Regions from separate parts of the Zhongshania aliphaticivorans genome, predicted to be linked through region 2. Evidence: predicted binding sites of a transcription regulator. Region 2 holds the regulator's gene; each other region holds the start of a gene.
The links. Region 2 encodes LexA, which represses DNA repair genes until DNA is damaged. Its sites were predicted from a motif close to ACTGTNTNTANANACAGT; they were not measured.
Positions count from the first base shown of each region.

Region 1: AZF00_RS18750 (YebG family protein) is a predicted target of LexA. The motif match lies at 2,393-2,410, and genes of this name have one in related genera.
Region 3: imuA (translesion DNA synthesis-associated protein ImuA) is a predicted target of LexA. The motif match lies at 2,304-2,321, and genes of this name have one in related genera.

Region 1 covers NZ_CP014544.1:4,190,700-4,195,907, reverse strand. Annotated here, with positions in the region: gene AZF00_RS18760 (class I SAM-dependent methyltransferase) at 1-436, shown strand, start outside; gene AZF00_RS18755 (putative bifunctional diguanylate cyclase/phosphodiesterase) at 469-2,349, shown strand; gene AZF00_RS18750 (YebG family protein) at 2,499-2,744, shown strand; gene djlA (co-chaperone DjlA) at 2,793-3,587, opposite strand; gene glyQ (glycine--tRNA ligase subunit alpha) at 3,724-4,665, shown strand; gene glyS (glycine--tRNA ligase subunit beta) at 4,665-5,208, shown strand, end outside.
Region 2 covers NZ_CP014544.1:1,772,234-1,777,441, forward strand. Annotated here, with positions in the region: gene AZF00_RS07825 (hypothetical protein) at 40-303, shown strand; gene AZF00_RS07830 (SulA-like leucine-rich domain-containing protein) at 352-768, opposite strand; gene lexA (transcriptional repressor LexA) at 774-1,376, opposite strand; gene AZF00_RS07840 (DUF6763 family protein) at 1,622-1,942, opposite strand; gene AZF00_RS07845 (mechanosensitive ion channel family protein) at 2,198-3,316, shown strand; gene AZF00_RS07850 (S-methyl-5'-thioinosine phosphorylase) at 3,309-4,052, shown strand; gene AZF00_RS07855 (CsiV family protein) at 4,096-4,860, opposite strand; gene mfd (transcription-repair coupling factor) at 4,904-5,208, opposite strand, start outside.
Region 3 covers NZ_CP014544.1:1,479,652-1,484,859, forward strand. Annotated here, with positions in the region: gene AZF00_RS06475 (Y-family DNA polymerase) at 1-1,451, opposite strand, end outside; gene imuA (translesion DNA synthesis-associated protein ImuA) at 1,451-2,272, opposite strand; gene AZF00_RS06485 (exonuclease domain-containing protein) at 2,556-4,034, shown strand; gene AZF00_RS06490 (pyridoxal-phosphate-dependent aminotransferase family protein) at 4,147-5,208, shown strand, end outside.

The DNA of each region.
Region 1 (5,208 bases), 1.8 Mb from region 2:
TCAATCTGGCCTGTCATGCGACGCCATGGATATTTCAGACATCGCTGTGTCACGCTTAAACACCTATGCCCAAGGCCAATCATTAGCAATATCAGCCAGCTCAGTCGATATTGAGACCGAGGAATTTACGATAGCAGCCGAACAATACGATGTCATTGTAGTGAGCTACTTTTTGTATCGGCCGCTATTTCCTGTCATCGCCGCGGCACTAAAACCAGGTGGCTTATTATTTTATCAAACCTTCGTCAGCGTCGCCGATCCGCTTCAGCACGGACCCAAAACCCCCGACTTTTACTTGCAAGAAAGGGAATTGCTATCACAGTTTAAGGAGCTAGAAATACAGTATTATCACGAGAGTGAAAATACCAATAGGGCGAAGCCGAGTGTTGAAGCAGCGCTCGTCGCGCGCAAGCCCAGCTCAAGGATATCGATTTAATGCACATTTATTTTTATTTAACTAGGTGAGTCATGGGCTATCTTGTTTTGGCCGTAAGCTTGTTAATGTCTGTCGCACTGGCGGCTGCGAGCTATTTTGGGCTAAAAACAACGTATCAACCCGCGTTACTCGCGCTTGCTGTTCTTAGCAGCTGCACTTTACTGTTAAGCGCGGGGTTTAGTGTTTACGTCGAAATATTGCGCCGACGCGCAGCGTGGCTTCAGACAGAAAACCACAAATTAGCGCTCCTCCTTGAGCATGGTTCTTCGGCGATGCTACTCCTCAACACCGATTTTGTGCCCGAATATATAAATTACCGCCACCCCACTTTAGAAAAGCTAAACGCAGAGCATTCCGGCGACCTCATTAACATCCAAAAGTGGAAAAAATACCTCGCACCAGAAACCCGGCAGCGAATTCGCGAAGCGATAACAGACGGAGTTGTTTGGCAGGGCGAATTGCGTTTCGACAATTCAGAGCGCGATCATTATCTATCGACAATTGTTTCGCCAGTCTTAAATCAAGCCGGTGAACTCAATAAAATTGTGGTGTGCTGTGAAGACATTTCTGAGCACAAGGCCATTGCTGACCGCCTATTTATTCGCGAGCACTACAATGTATTAACCGGCTTGCCCAATCGTCAATTCGCGCTGCGCAGTTTGCATGCGGCAATTGATGAATGTTCGGCGCAACAACAAAAATTTATTTTAATTTATATTGATTTAGATCGAATTCGTTATATTAACGAGTCTTTGGGACACCATGTCGTCGATAAAATTCTTATTGAGACGGCCGAACGTCTGCGACGCAGCGTGCGCGACGAACATATTCTTGCCCACCTTGGGGCAGATGAATTTTTAATTATTCTCGACGCTGGCAGCTGTCACGACGAAGCAAGCATTCAGGTCGACAGCCTGCTCGATCGCTGCCGCGCGCCTTTTTATATAGAGCAACACGAAGTCACTATTTCGGCCAGTATTGGCCTCAGTCAATACCCTGAAGATGGTGTCGACGCTAACACCCTCATGCGCCGCGCGGAGGCGGCCATGTTCGACGCGAAAAATCAGGGCGGCGATCGCTTCAGTTTTTACAATGAAAACATGAGTGATCAAGCCGACCGGCGCTTAGAGATGGAGCATCAGCTGCGCCATGCCATAGCCCGCAAGGAGTTCGAACTTTATTACCAGCCCGTCATTAATCTTCGCGACAATCAATTGATCGGCGTTGAAGTATTACTGCGCTGGAAAAACGAGAAACTTGGCCAGCCAGGCCCCGATGAATTCATTCTCATCGCCGAGCACAGCGGCCAAATAGTGACTATTGGCAATTGGGTGCTTGAGCAGGCCTGCCAGCAAATCATGACATGGTCACGGGCGGGCTTCCCAGCCCTGAATGTCGCGGTAAATATCTCGAGTAAGCAATTTATCGACGGCGATATTTTAGCGAGTGTCGATCACGCGCTAAAGCAAAGTGGCCTGCCAGCGGCACAACTTGAACTGGAAATTACCGAAGGCTTATTACTCAACGACACACCGGCTATTCGCGATATATTCAAGCAGCTAAAAAAGTTTGGCGTGCACTTATCTCTTGACGATTTTGGCACCGGTTACGCTTCCTTGAGCTATCTCAAGCGCTACCCCTTCGACACCCTAAAAATTGATCGCAGCTTTGTGAAAGACATTGATAACTGCCAAGACAGTATTACCCTGACTAACGCCATTATCGCGATGGCTCACAGTTTTGGTATGCGAGTGATTGCTGAGGGGGTCGAAAATTTAAATCAACGCCGTATTCTTCGCGAGCGGCATTGCGATATGGTCCAGGGCTACCTGTATTCTCCCGCCTTAGCCGCCGATGATTTTTTAGACTGGGCAAAACGCTATAGCGAAATGCAGCATAGCAAGCATGTATAAGCTCCGCGACCGCGCTGGTAAATTCGCCGCACTTGCATCAATAGCTGTATTTATATACAGTACCAAGTAACCGATAAATACCGTTCAACAAGTAAACGAGGTGGAGTATGGCGGTAGTAGCGAAGTGGATGTGTGATAGGGACAATAGTATGTTTGACAACAAAAAAGACGCTGACGCCTATGACAAAATGCTGGAATTGGCAGAGGGTTTTGCCGCCTTGTTGCAGCAGCATATACCGAGTGTCGACGAGGCCCAGGCGGAAGAGTTTGGTATTTTCCTGTCTAAAAACAAAGAGGCGGTAATGCAAGCTTGTAAAGGTAGGGTAGAAGCGCTGAGTGAAATCGACAGCGACGCTAGCCCCAGCAATGTTAGCCCACTCGCGGCCCAAGCTTAAATATCAGTGTGTGATGCGCAGCTACGCTAGCTGCGCATCGTCTTGTCACTAGCGCTTGCGGCTGTCTTTAATCAGCTCATAAGCCGCCTGGATCTCTTGGGCTTTTTCAGTCGCAATTTTCATCATATCTTCCGGCACACCTTTGGCAATCAATTTATCAGGGTGGTGCTGGCTCATCAATTTTCGGTAGGCGCGCTTTATTTCGGCGTCAGTCATTGCCTCTGTTACGCCAATCGCCTTGTAAGCCGCCTGTAATTCACTGGCACTGCTGCGCGCTGATTGCTGGCCACCAGCGCCACGACCGTGGAACTGGCGCTGGGCCATCGCCATATCCAGTAAGCGCTGAAAGTCTCGAGCTGACACGCCGATATAGCCTGCAACCCGCAATAAAATAGCTTTTTCCGCTGAGTCAACTTCCCCGTCGGCCAAAGCCATTGTCAACAAGGCTTCCAACAACATTTGCCGCAGCAAGGGCTGAGTTCTCGCCACCAACATAAAGTCGGATATTTGTGGTTCTAATTCAAACTCGTCGGCGCTGCCTTCTTTAAATAAAGTAATTGCTTCCTGACGCCGTGCTCCAGTCAAACCAAACTGGGCGATAATCGCCTCAGCCTGAGCCACTTCAGATTCACACACCCGACCATCGGCCTTTGCCACATGGCCCATCACCCTGAAGACGGTTTCAAACAACACGCCCTGTATGCGTTCACGTTCGGCGCCATAATTAAAGCCCATGGCTTGTTTCAGGCCGCGATCAAACATCACCCCGACACCAAAGCCCAAGAGCGCAAACAGTGGGCCGCCCATTAAAAAGCCCAAAAATGCGCCTATAAATTTTGCCATTGCCATCATTCCTATTAAATCTAAGGACCGATCATAACAAGTCGGTATGGCCGTCGGCTAGAATCATCCTTAGCCTTAGCCCACAGCCTCGCAACTCTGTATAATTCCTGTCTTTGTTTATTTAATGGGGAAGACCGTGAGCAAGGCAGACGTCAGCACCTTTCAAGGGCTAATCTTGGCATTGCAACAATACTGGGCCGAGCATGGCTGCGTGTTATTACAGCCGCTGGACATGGAAGTTGGTGCGGGCACCTTTCATCCCGCCACCTTTTTACGCGCTATTGGTCCAGAAACATGGAATGCCGCCTATGTTCAGCCCTGTCGTCGTCCCACAGACGGCCGCTACGGCACCAACCCCAATCGCCTGCAGCACTATTATCAGTTTCAGGTGATTATGAAGCCCTCGCCAGCCAATATTCAGGATTTGTATTTAGACTCTCTGAAAATGCTCGGCATAGACCCCCAAGTGCACGATATCCGCTTTGTTGAAGACAACTGGGAATCGCCAACCCTCGGTGCCTGGGGCTTGGGTTGGGAAGTGTGGCTAAACGGCATGGAAGTCACCCAGTTCACCTATTTCCAACAAGTTGGCGGTCTAGAGTGCTATCCGGTCAGCGGCGAGATCACCTATGGCCTAGAGCGCATTGCTATGTACCTGCAGGGCGTGGACAGTATTTACGACTTGGTGTGGACCAAAGGGCCTGCTGGGGACGTGACCTACGGTGATGTTTTCCACCAGAACGAAGTAGAGATGTCGCACTTTAATTTTGAAGAGGCCGATGTAGAACAGTTGTTTGCGCAATTTGACCACTGTGAAGCCGAAAGTCAGCGCCTGATAGAAAAAGGGCTGCCCTTACCGGCATATGAAATGGTGATGAAAGCTTCCCATGCCTTTAACCTCTTAGATGCCCGCCATGCAATTTCTGTTACCGAGCGCCAGCGTTTCATCCTAAGAGTGCGAAGCTTAGCCCGCGCCGTTGCCCAAGCTTATTTTGATGCCCGTCAAAAACTCGGTTTTCCGCTTGCCCCGGCGCATCTTCGCGACGAAGTTCTAGCTGCAGCCGAGGAGAAGAAATAATGAGCGCACGCGATCTATTAATCGAAATTGGTACCGAAGAGCTGCCGCCGAAAGCCTTAAAGACCTTGTCCGCTGCGTTCAGCGAAAGCATTTCCGCGCAGCTCGCCGGTAAAGAATTAAGCTTTACACATTTAAAAAGTTTCGCCACACCACGTCGCTTGGCCGTGCTAATTAGCGACTTGGCAGAGCGCGCGCCAGACCGAGAAATTGAGATTTGGGGCCCACCGGCGAAAGTCGCCTTTGACTCAGCCGGCAAGCCAACCAATGCCGCAATGGCCTTCGCCAAGAAGAACCAGCTAAACAGTGATGAGCTACAGAGTCACATTGCCAACGATGGTAAACAGGATAAGCTTTGCTATCGCAGTCGCGTTAGCGGCGCCATGAGTAAAGATATTATTGGCGAACTCATCAACACCGCGCTGGCGGGCCTGCCTATTGCAAAGCGCATGCGCTGGGGTGCTTCACGTGCCGAGTTTGTTAGGCCAATCCACTGGCTGTGTATTGTTTACGGTGACGAGGCTATCTCGGAAACTATTTTTGACT
Region 2 (5,208 bases):
CGGCGTCGCGTTGACGTTTGAAATATCAAGGAATCCTTTGTGCTGTCATATTTAGAATTGGTTGAACTTGCTAACGGTGACGTTGTTTTACAGCGCTCGGAAGGTGATGAAAACCCTTTGGTGACGATTCGTTTTTCCGAGGAGACCCGCGAGCATATTAACGGCTCATGTCTCGAAATTGCCCGCGCCATGGTGCAGGCTGGTATTGAGGCAGTGTCTATTGCCGCTGCTGATGAAGGCTTTGCCGACGAGGCTGAAGCCGATTTAGATGAGTCGGAATTACAGTCTAAAATTATCCATTAAACGATTATACGCCTCAGTCATAGTGGCTTAGCGCGTTTAGTTTCTACTCTAGGCCTGCATCAGAATCACTAAGCATTCTGCCGCACCAGCCTTAGCTGCCGTAGCCAGTGCTCGACGTTCATCGTCGCGCAGTGGTCTTTCTAGCAATATCGCTACAGTGTGACTTTTGCCACGCTCAAGGGCGCGGATAGCAATTTCACTCAAATCCCGTTGGCTGTTAGACACTACCTGCAGAATTTTTTGACCGTGCTGATGGCTAGATGCACTCAGTAATGGTTTTAAGGGGCGGTCTGCAACCCAGCATAGCCAGCGTTGGTCGGAATTAGCACTGAGCTGTATGAGCATGGCCGCCAATAAGGGTTTGGATAGGTGTGCATCGCTGTGCATAGTGATTTCAGTAATCTGGCCTGCGGCAACAGCCGACTCAGATGCGTAGTGTAGTGGTATCTGTTCTATACAAGTCATGTCATTTAGCTCCCGCGTCTTAGTACACCAACACTTAAACCTTCTATAGCAAATTCCTGTTCTCGCAAATCTACTTGAATAGGCTCGTAGTCTGGATTTTCTGCAATCAGAGAAACGTGGTATTTGCTTTTTTGCTGCTGAAAGCGTTTTACGGTGACTTCATTGTCGATCCGCGCGACCACTATTTGGCCGTTGCGCGCTTCACTGCAGCGGTGTACTGCTAAAAGATCATCGTCAAAAATTCCGACGTTGATCATGCTGTCGCCCTTAACTCGCAGGAAATAGTCAGCGCTGGGAGAGAAAATTGACGCGGGCATATCGCAGTAATCTTCAATGTTGGCTTCAGCCAGAATGGGGTTACCTGCGGCGACACGCCCTATAATAGGAATACCTAAATTTTCGGGTAGGCGTATGCCTCTGGATGCGCCGGCAATAATCTCAATAGCGCCTTTGCGGGCGAGGGCTTTTAGGTGTTCTTCTGCGGCGTTAGGCGAGCGGAAACCGAGTACCCGGGCAATATCTGCGCGAGTCGGCGGATAGCCGGTGTCGGCGATATGGTCTTTGATTAGTTGCAAAATTTGGGCTTGCCGTGCAGTTAGCTTTTCCATAATTTTAGTATCTGTTTATCTATACAGGTACTGGTAGTATATACAGTGTTTTTGGGATGGCAAGACTTTGACAGAAAAATTGACCTAAGCGATTTGCATTTAACTCCCGATGCCATTTACTTGCTCTCTAGCTTGAGCGCATGCGTTTGTGCGTCGCGCATCATTTGCAAGGCATAAAAAAGCCGCCCATAGTCACCTAGGGCGGCCTTTTGCTATACGCTTGCGGCTAAAGCATGAATTTGCTTTTAGTATTCGTCGAGTAGACCGTTAATTACGTCACTTTCGATTTCGGATAAGGGGTTATTCCAATTCTCGGGAACCATTGTGTCGTCGAGAAAACGATAGTCATCATCACTCAATTCAAAAGCATTCCGCCAGTCTTCTGGCTCTTCAACTTGCTCTAAGCTTAATTGTCGCCAGCTTTCCATGTCGTATTGGCATAATTCGCCATCAATTAATTGTGCTTCAACTGAGTCGCTGTCATCGTCAACAGCAACAACTTCAAAAAGTTGCTCAGATTCCATATCCTTGTACCATTTACCGACTAGGGGTCTTAGTCTTGCCATGATTGCCACCTCTGCTAAAGCCTGCCTTCAAACTAACACTTAGGGAAATGCTGTCTAGTAGGTATTTTTCGCTAGCCGAGTAAGGTGTCCGTGCTGCTGACTGTGGGTCTTTACGACAATTCACTGTATATTCAGTGGGCTAGCCTCTTTTTTTAAACCGCTTATTTATTTATAAGTAAGGTTTTTATGGTGCATTTGTATAAGCCGAGCTGGCTTAGAAATGAAATTGTATAGAAATGATGACGGATTACAGTGATGTTTAAGCAGTGGTGGGACAGTTTTCAGCCAGATCAATATCCGTGGTTGGGCGATGTATTTATTGTTGTGCTGATTATTTTGGTAGCAAATTTAATTGTTAGTAGATTAATGGCTCGTTTAGCACATAAATTTTCGACAACGCATAACCTCTGGGATGATGCCTTGTTGGAGGCAGCGCGGCGCCCGGCGGTATTGATGGTTTGGGCGGTAGGTGCGAGCCATGTATTAGAAATTATTGGTCGGTCGACGGAGGCGGAAATTTTTTCGGCACTGGACTCGCTGCGCGCGGTTGGTGTGGTATTGATTTTAGCGTGGTTTTTAGTGGCGCTGGTGCGTCAGGTTGAACTGCGCTTGCTGTCCGATGAATACACCGCTCGCGACGAGGCAGTTGACCGTACAACGGTCATGGCGCTTGGTAAATTAGTGCGCACTGCGGTGATTATTGTTTCTGGGCTTATGATTTTACAAAATCTTGGCTACAGTATTTCCGGCGTTTTGGCCTTCGGGGGTATTGGTGGTATTGCGGTGGGTTTTGCCGCTAAAGATTTACTGGCTAATTTTTTCGGTGGTCTAATGGTGTATTTAGATCGACCTTTTTCGGTGGGCGACTGGATACGCTCTCCCGACAAAAATATTGAAGGCACGGTAGAAAATATCGGCTGGCGACAAACGCGAATTCGTACATTTGATCAGCGTCCTTTGTATGTGCCTAATGCTACTTTTGCGCAAATTTCGGTAGAAAATCCGTCGCGAATGTTGAATCGCCGTATTTATGAAACGATTGGCGTGCGTTATGAAGATGCCGCGCGTCTGCCGGAAATTATCAATCGGGTTAGGGCGATGTTAGAAGATCATGCCGATATCGACTTAGGTAAAACTCTGATCGTTAATTTCAATACGTACAACGCGTCGTCTTTAGATTTCTTTGTTTATACATTTACCAAAACCACAAATTGGGTTGAATACCATAAAATTAAACAAGATGTACTGCTGAAAATTCTAAATATCATTCATGAGCTTGGTGGCGACGTGGCCTTTCCTACAACCACTATTAAGCTTGATCCTATTACAATAGAAAGCGCCCAAGGGCACACTGCGGAGTTTAAAAATGGGTAAAACAATAGCGGTTATTGGCGGAACGGGATTATGTGACTGGCCTGGTGCCGAGGTGCTTGAAGAGACCGCGTTGGAGACGCCCTACGGTGAACCCAGTGCCTTGCTTCAACGGATACGCTATGAGTCTGCTGAGTTTTTGTTTCTTGCCCGTCATGGTCACGGGCATGAAATACCGCCACATGCGATTAACTACCGCGCGAATATTGCCGCGCTGCAGCAAGCTGGTGTAGATGCTTTGATCGCGGTCAATGCGGTGGGGGGCATTAGCGAGCGCTTTGTTGCGGGTGTTATTACTATTCCAGATCAAATTAATGATTACACTTGGGGGCGCCAGCACACCTTTTTTGATGGTGAAAATGGCAAAGTAGAGCATATTGATTTTAGCTTTCCCTATAGTCAGGATTTGCGTTCTCGTCTGGCGAATGCTGCGGTTGATGCCAATATTGCCATTGAAGATTACGGGGTTTATGCCGTGACCCAGGGGCCGCGTTTAGAAACGGCAGCGGAAATACGCCGTCTTGCTAGAGACGGCAACGATATTGTGGGTATGACCGCAATGCCTGAAGCGGCTTTAGCCAGAGAGGCTGGGATTGACTACGCGTCGATATCCTTAGTCGTCAACCCTGGCGCAGGGCTAAGTGATAATCTGATTACGATCGAAGATATCCGCGCTGTTATCGATACTGGTATGGTGCAGGTCAAATCCATTCTGGCGCGTTGTATCGCCGAGTATTGATTATTATTAAGTTTATGACCGGAGCATTGCTCCGGTCATTGCCTTATTCTTTTGGCGCTTTAATTTTTGTTACTTTAATAATGACCCCAAATTTTGGGTGGTCAATAAAGTGCAGCTCATCACTACGCATCCGCCGCTGTTGTTTCATCACCACGATTTGCTCAATGGGATGGTCTATATCTTGCTGAGATTGCACACTGGGCTCAAAATCTGGGTTTTGCTGCTTAAATTGGAGGTACTCTGGGCTGCTTTCAAAGGCCTTGTCGGCCAGTGAAGACAGTTCTTCAGGTTCATCATAGCTTTGCGGTTGGTGTGGTAAATAATAATTGCCGCTGCGGCTACCGTAGCGCACCAGCCATAGATTAGTATCGACGTGCAGATAGCGTTCTACAGCAATGCGAATATAGCCCTCAAGTTCATAATGTTTTCCAAATTGCCTGCCTCCCTGTATCAAAATAGCCGGGGATTTTTTGCGCGGTAGCAGGTCTTGCTCCCAGCTGGCGAGAAATAGGGGTTTGTATCGGGACGACATGCGCAGGGATTGGGCCGCTTTAGCAAACTCCGGGTCGCTGCTGTCGACAATGCGCGGTGAGCTGCTGTTGGTCTGCAGGCGCACCCATTTTCTGGGGTAGCGTAAATGCACATTGTCGGGCCAGTCTTCTTCATACATATTGCCGGGATCATTATTGGCATAGACCACCATATCAATATGAAATCGATCGGTATTTTGGCCGAAAGCCGCAGCGCTAAATCCCCAGAGCAGTAGTAGGAGTAGGGCGTAGTAGCGGCGGTGATCTAGTGTACTCATAGTGCTCGGTCTCATTTTTAAATGCGGTCTTACTATCGCAGTTCTATTGTTTTGCTGCCAGCTTGCTGAGCAGTGCTTCAACAAAATCAAAGCGTTGCGCAGGGTCTTCTAAGGGCTCTTTGAATTTTAAGGCATTGGCGCCGTCGAGTTGATAGCGCGCTGGTGCCATTTGCACGAGTTTGACGATATTTAAAGGGTGAACTTGGGTGTCTTCCGCAAACTCCACTCGACCCCCTTGGTTTGAGGCTTCAATTTTACTTAATCCTAGGGCGCCGGCATGAAGTCGGATTTCGGCGCAGCGAAACAGGTTTTTGACCTGATTGGGTAGCAGGCCAAAGCGATCGATCA
Region 3 (5,208 bases), 290 kb from region 2:
TTCAGACAGTCTTTAAACACCCAGCACAGGGCGCCGTGTTGGTGACGGGCAATATAGTAGTCGCGGGTTTGACGCTGCAGCCACCACTGGCCGTCGAAGCGCTCCGGGCCTTGTAATAAATGCAGCTCGCCCTGCCAAAATAAGCCTTCGGCAGTTTCGCTAATGGCCTCGGGGGGGTGGCAGAGCCAGTTTGGCCGAAGTAAGTTTGTGGCGTTTGGCGCTGTAGCTTGGGCTTGTAGTTTGTTGTGGCTAGGCGTTTGCGTCGCTGTGTGAGCGTCGCGAAGTACCCAGTTTAATTCCGGGAGGTGGGCGTCCTGTAAGGAAAATTGATGGCAGCGCTGGGAGCCTAGTCTAAGCTTTAGCTTGTCTAATACTTGCGCCGCCTTTTCCTGTTGTTTATTGCTATTTGCAGCATCAAATAACTGCTCGCAGTGTTGCTCGTTGCCAATAAATTGCTCGCAGCGCAGGCTTAGTGTTTCTACCGCACCCTGCAAACTGAGGGGTTCTAAGCGTAGCATCACCAATTCAATGAGACTGCGACGATCAAAATGGCGCTGGCTCAGGTCCAAAGACCAAGCCTCCTTGCTGCCATCTAAATAGTGGAACTCCCATTGCAAATCGCGATTTAGACATTGGCGCAGACGCAGATAGTGTTCCAACTCACTGAGTAAAGCTGAAACAGGAAAGCGCAGCTGCTGCTTGCTGTGCAGGCCGCCGTCAAAATGACGCTGGGCATTGAATGTATCAGGGGGGGCAAACTTGGGCCGAATATCGCTCTGTTCGCCTTGCAATTTAGCGAGCACAGTGACGATGTCTTTGCCAAAGCGGCGCTCAAGTTCAGCGCGGGGTAGGGCTTGGATATTACCGAGCGTGTGCATGCCCATTTCCCGCAAGGTATTCAGGGTTTTGGGCACGAGTGGTACAAGATCGATGGGTAATGCCTGCAGGGCATTCTGTAATGCTTCTTGGTGAAGCTGGCCAGCGGCACTCACTAACTTGGCTGGGCTGATGTTTTGGTGGCTGAGCAACTCCGCCGCTAGTGGCGTGTGGGCAATGCCCAGTTGTACGCTAAGCCCCCGGCGCCGAAAGGCGCTAATGAATTTGCGATAGAGTCGCGCCAGGTTTTTAAACAAGCGTAATGACGCACTCAATTCCAGTAGCACCGCATTGGGCGGAGAAAGGCAGACATCGCCACTGAAGCGGTAAGCCCAGAGCGCAATATTTTCTAAACACTGTTGCTCGGCCTGTACGTCGCGAGGACGAAGTTCGAGGGCGCTACATAAACTCATTGCACTCGCGACCGACATGCCGGCAGCGATTCCCGCCTGTTGGGCGGCGACATTCGCCATGACGATAATATTATTATGGCTTAATGCCAGCATGCCAGCCGAGTGCTTTGCGCCGAGGGCGTCGAGTGGCAGCGCTGGCAGCCGCAGGCATAACCACAGCATTAGTGGGACGGCTCGTTGCTGCCAGTCTTGATGACGTTGACAACGCTGTCCTGCCGCGTTGCGCTGGCGAATATACCAGTATTGGCCAGGACGCTAATTTTGCGCAGGGCTTGGGGGTGAGATTGTGTTTTGGCGACCGATGCGCTGCTATAGACTGGCCACGTCACTGCGGCACTTTGCTGTAAATAAAGGGCGGCGGGGCGAGCTAATTGCAGTTGCTGCCCAGCATGACCGCCTTGCTGTTTAATGATATTAATCTGTAGAGATTGCTTTGCTGCGCTCAAATTTAAGCGCAGGGGGGCGGGGGATATCTGCTGGGCTAAGCTCGCCGGGCGAAAATGAAGATGCCAGCACAGGCCCTCGAGGGCGGCTATGTGCAGGCGACGTAGCTGCCTATCATTTAGGTTCGGTTCATTAAACCAGCTTAATACCGCACTATACGCGCCGCTGCGCAGCAACTCTTCTGCGGCCCAAAGCTGATCTGCTAAGGTTTTTGGTCTGACCAAAAGTTGCTTGTCCACCGCCAAGCCCTGCGCGGCCAACGCGGGGGCATGGGGTAAATAGGGTGGGTTTAACCACGCCATTGGCCGGTCTGCCAGATGTTCGCGGAGGGCTGGCAGTAAAAACCACAGCTCACCAATCCCGTATTCCCCCAATAACTCAGTAGAACCGCTGCGGGGCCAGCCGCCGGTGTGCAGGGCGTTATCTAAGGTGCTAAACCCTGTGCTCAGGCGATCGCTAGCCGCCACTGAACTGCGGAGTTGCTGGCCTCGCCAGAGCTTGCGCTCATCGAGTAATTGATTGAGAGAGTGATTTTTCATTGCATTGCACAAACTACATTAGCGGGTATTAGCTGTATGTATATACAGTATATTATATGGCGTGAATGTCAATGTTGGATGAGGCGATGAAAGCGGCTGGCCTTATAGCTTTAGTTATGTGGGTATTTGTTGCTGGTGTGTTATCTATGTTATGTCGATGAGCTTCGGGTGGTTTATCATGCTTGAGACGCGTCTATTTTAGGTTGATGAATATGATATTTTCTTCTTGCTCGGCTTTTTCATTTCTCGTAAAAGCACGGGCATTCACTTTGCGGAGTGGCCGGTGTTAGGTAATCTTCGGTTTGCTTTGGTCGACCTTGAAACCACTGGCGGGCAGGCCAAGCAAGATCACATCATGGAAGCTGCGGTTCGCGTTGTTGGCGGCGATATTGATCTGGAATGGCAGTCTTTAATCGACCCTCTTTGTTCGGTGCCTTCATTTATCCAAGGTCTTACCGGTATAAGTAACGGTATGTTACGGGGCAAACCACGATTTTCTGACGTGCAGGAAGCCCTGTGGTCGTATTTAGATGGTGCCATTTTAGTTGCCCATAATGCCCGCTTTGATGCGGGGTTTTTACGCGCTAATTTTGCGCGTTATGGCCGCGACTACCAGCCACGTGTTTTATGTACGCTGAAATTGGCGCGTACCTTGTACCCCGATTGGCCAAAGCACGGTTTGGAGGCAATCTGTGCGCGGATTGGTTTTTACTCAGAGGTGCATCACCGGGCTATGGCCGACGTAGATGCGATGAAAGCTTTTCTCGACTACGCCCGCATCGATAAAGGCGAAGCCGTTTTTAATTTTGAAGTTGGCTTGCTGTTGGGCTTGCCGGTGTTGCCGCCGTCTATTCGTCAGGCTGATATTGATGCGATTCCTCGTGAGCCAGGTGTTTATCGGTTATTGGGTGAGGCGGGGGAGTTGCTGTATCTGGGTAGCGCTCGGTCTTTGCAGGAACAGGTACTTTCTCATTTTGAAAACGCCACAGGGGACAGTAAAGCGGCAAAATTGTTGCGCCGAGTAGACGCTGTTCAGTGGCAGATGCTGGCAGGCGAGTTATCTGCGGGTTTGCATTTAAGTGTGGCCTTGCGTCAGGAAAAGCCATTGCTGCAGCGTCGCGCTAAGGCCTTGGGTAAGCCCTGCTGTGTGCGCTTTATCATGCAAGACAGTGGCGAGTTACAACTGCGATTGCGTTCTGGCTTGCCCGCCAATATCGCGCAGACCGGTGAGGCGGTTGGGTTATTTCGCGAGCGTCAACACGCTAAAACCCGTATCAGAGAGTTGGCGAAAGAACATCAGCTTTGTCTGCGACGTTTGGCGGTGCTTGTTGAGGGGGAGATATGTGAGTGTGGTGCTTGCGTTTTAACTGCAGCGGGAACCGGTGAGTCGGTAGCAGTAGCGTCGGCGGCTGACTTTGCTGCGCGCGTAAAAGCGGCGTTTGCCGAATATCTGTATACGCCGTGGCCTTTTGCCGAACCAGTGTTGATTCATGAGGATAATGGCGCAGGCTTTAGCGAATGTCATTTGGTGTATGACTGGCGGCATTTTGGCAGTTTTCGCTGGAACGCTGAACGTGGGCAGTTACTTGAATTAAGCGGCTCAGCTGAACCGCTAGACTTGGCTGGGGCGCGGCGTATATGTGAGCAAACCCAAGAGTTTCGCTATGAGCATTACCGCTTATTGCGTGCCTTTCAGCATGACTTAACGTGGCAGCCATTGTCAGAGTTTACTGCAACAATAGGTGGAGAATACACGGCGTAAACTCGGCCTCTACCCCTGCGCGCTAATCAGGTATAATCGCCGCCAACATAGTGTTCTATTTAATACAGCTGCTTGCGCTTGTGGCGCGGCAGCAGATCAGTGAGATTTTCTTATGGCCATTTCTTCGTTTCATCCTCCTCTTCGCACGTTGATGGGCCCCGGCCCCTCTGATGTGCATCCGCGTATTCTCGAAGCGCTGGGTCGGCCAACACTGGGCCATCTCGACCCCTTGTTTGTGGGCATGATGGATGAAACCAAAGAGCTGTTGAAATACGCTTTTCAAACCAAGAATGAATTGACCTTGCCAATTTCTGCGCCGGGTTCAGCCGGCATGGAAGCCTGTTTTGTTAATTTGCTCGAGCCGGGTGATAAAGCGCTGGTGTGCGTGAACGGCGTATTCGGCAATCGGATGATTGAGAATGTGACGCGCTGTGGTGCCACTGCGATTCGCCTCGATTTTGCTTGGGGTACGGCTGTTGAACCCGCCGCTGTTGAGGCGGCTTTAAAAGAACATGGCGATATTAAAGTGCTGGCTTTTGTTCACGCTGAAACGTCTACTGGCGCGTTAAGCGACGCTGAAGCCCTGTGCGGCTTGGCTAAGCAATACGGTTGTTTGAGCATTGTTGATGCGGTGACCTCAATGGGCGGCGTGCCGCTATTGGTTGATAAGTGGCAGGCTGATGCCGTTTACTCGGGTAGCCAGAAGTGTCTGTCGTGCACACCGGGCTTGTCGCCGGTGACTTTTAGCCCAGCGGCAGTGGCAGCCATTAAAGCCCGTAAGCACCCAGTGCAAAGCTGGTTTTTAGATATGAATCTTATTTTGGGCTATTGGGGCGAGGGCGGTAAGCGTGCCTATCACCACACTGCGCCGGTCAATGCCTTATACGGTTTGCATGAGTCTCTGGTTATGCTGCAAGAAGAGGGCCTAGAGAATGCGTGGCAGCGTCATGCCACCATGCATAGCGCCTTAGCTGCTGGCTTAGAATGCTTGGGTGTTGAGTTTGTCGTGGCTGCGGAGCAGCGTCTGCCTCAGCTCAATAGCGTTTATATTCCTCAAGGCGTAGATGACGCCGCGACGCGCCAATATTTGTTGGCCAATCACAGCTTGGAGATTGGTGCCGGTTTGGGCGACCTTGCTGGTAAGGTATGGCGTATTGGTTTGATGGGCTATAGC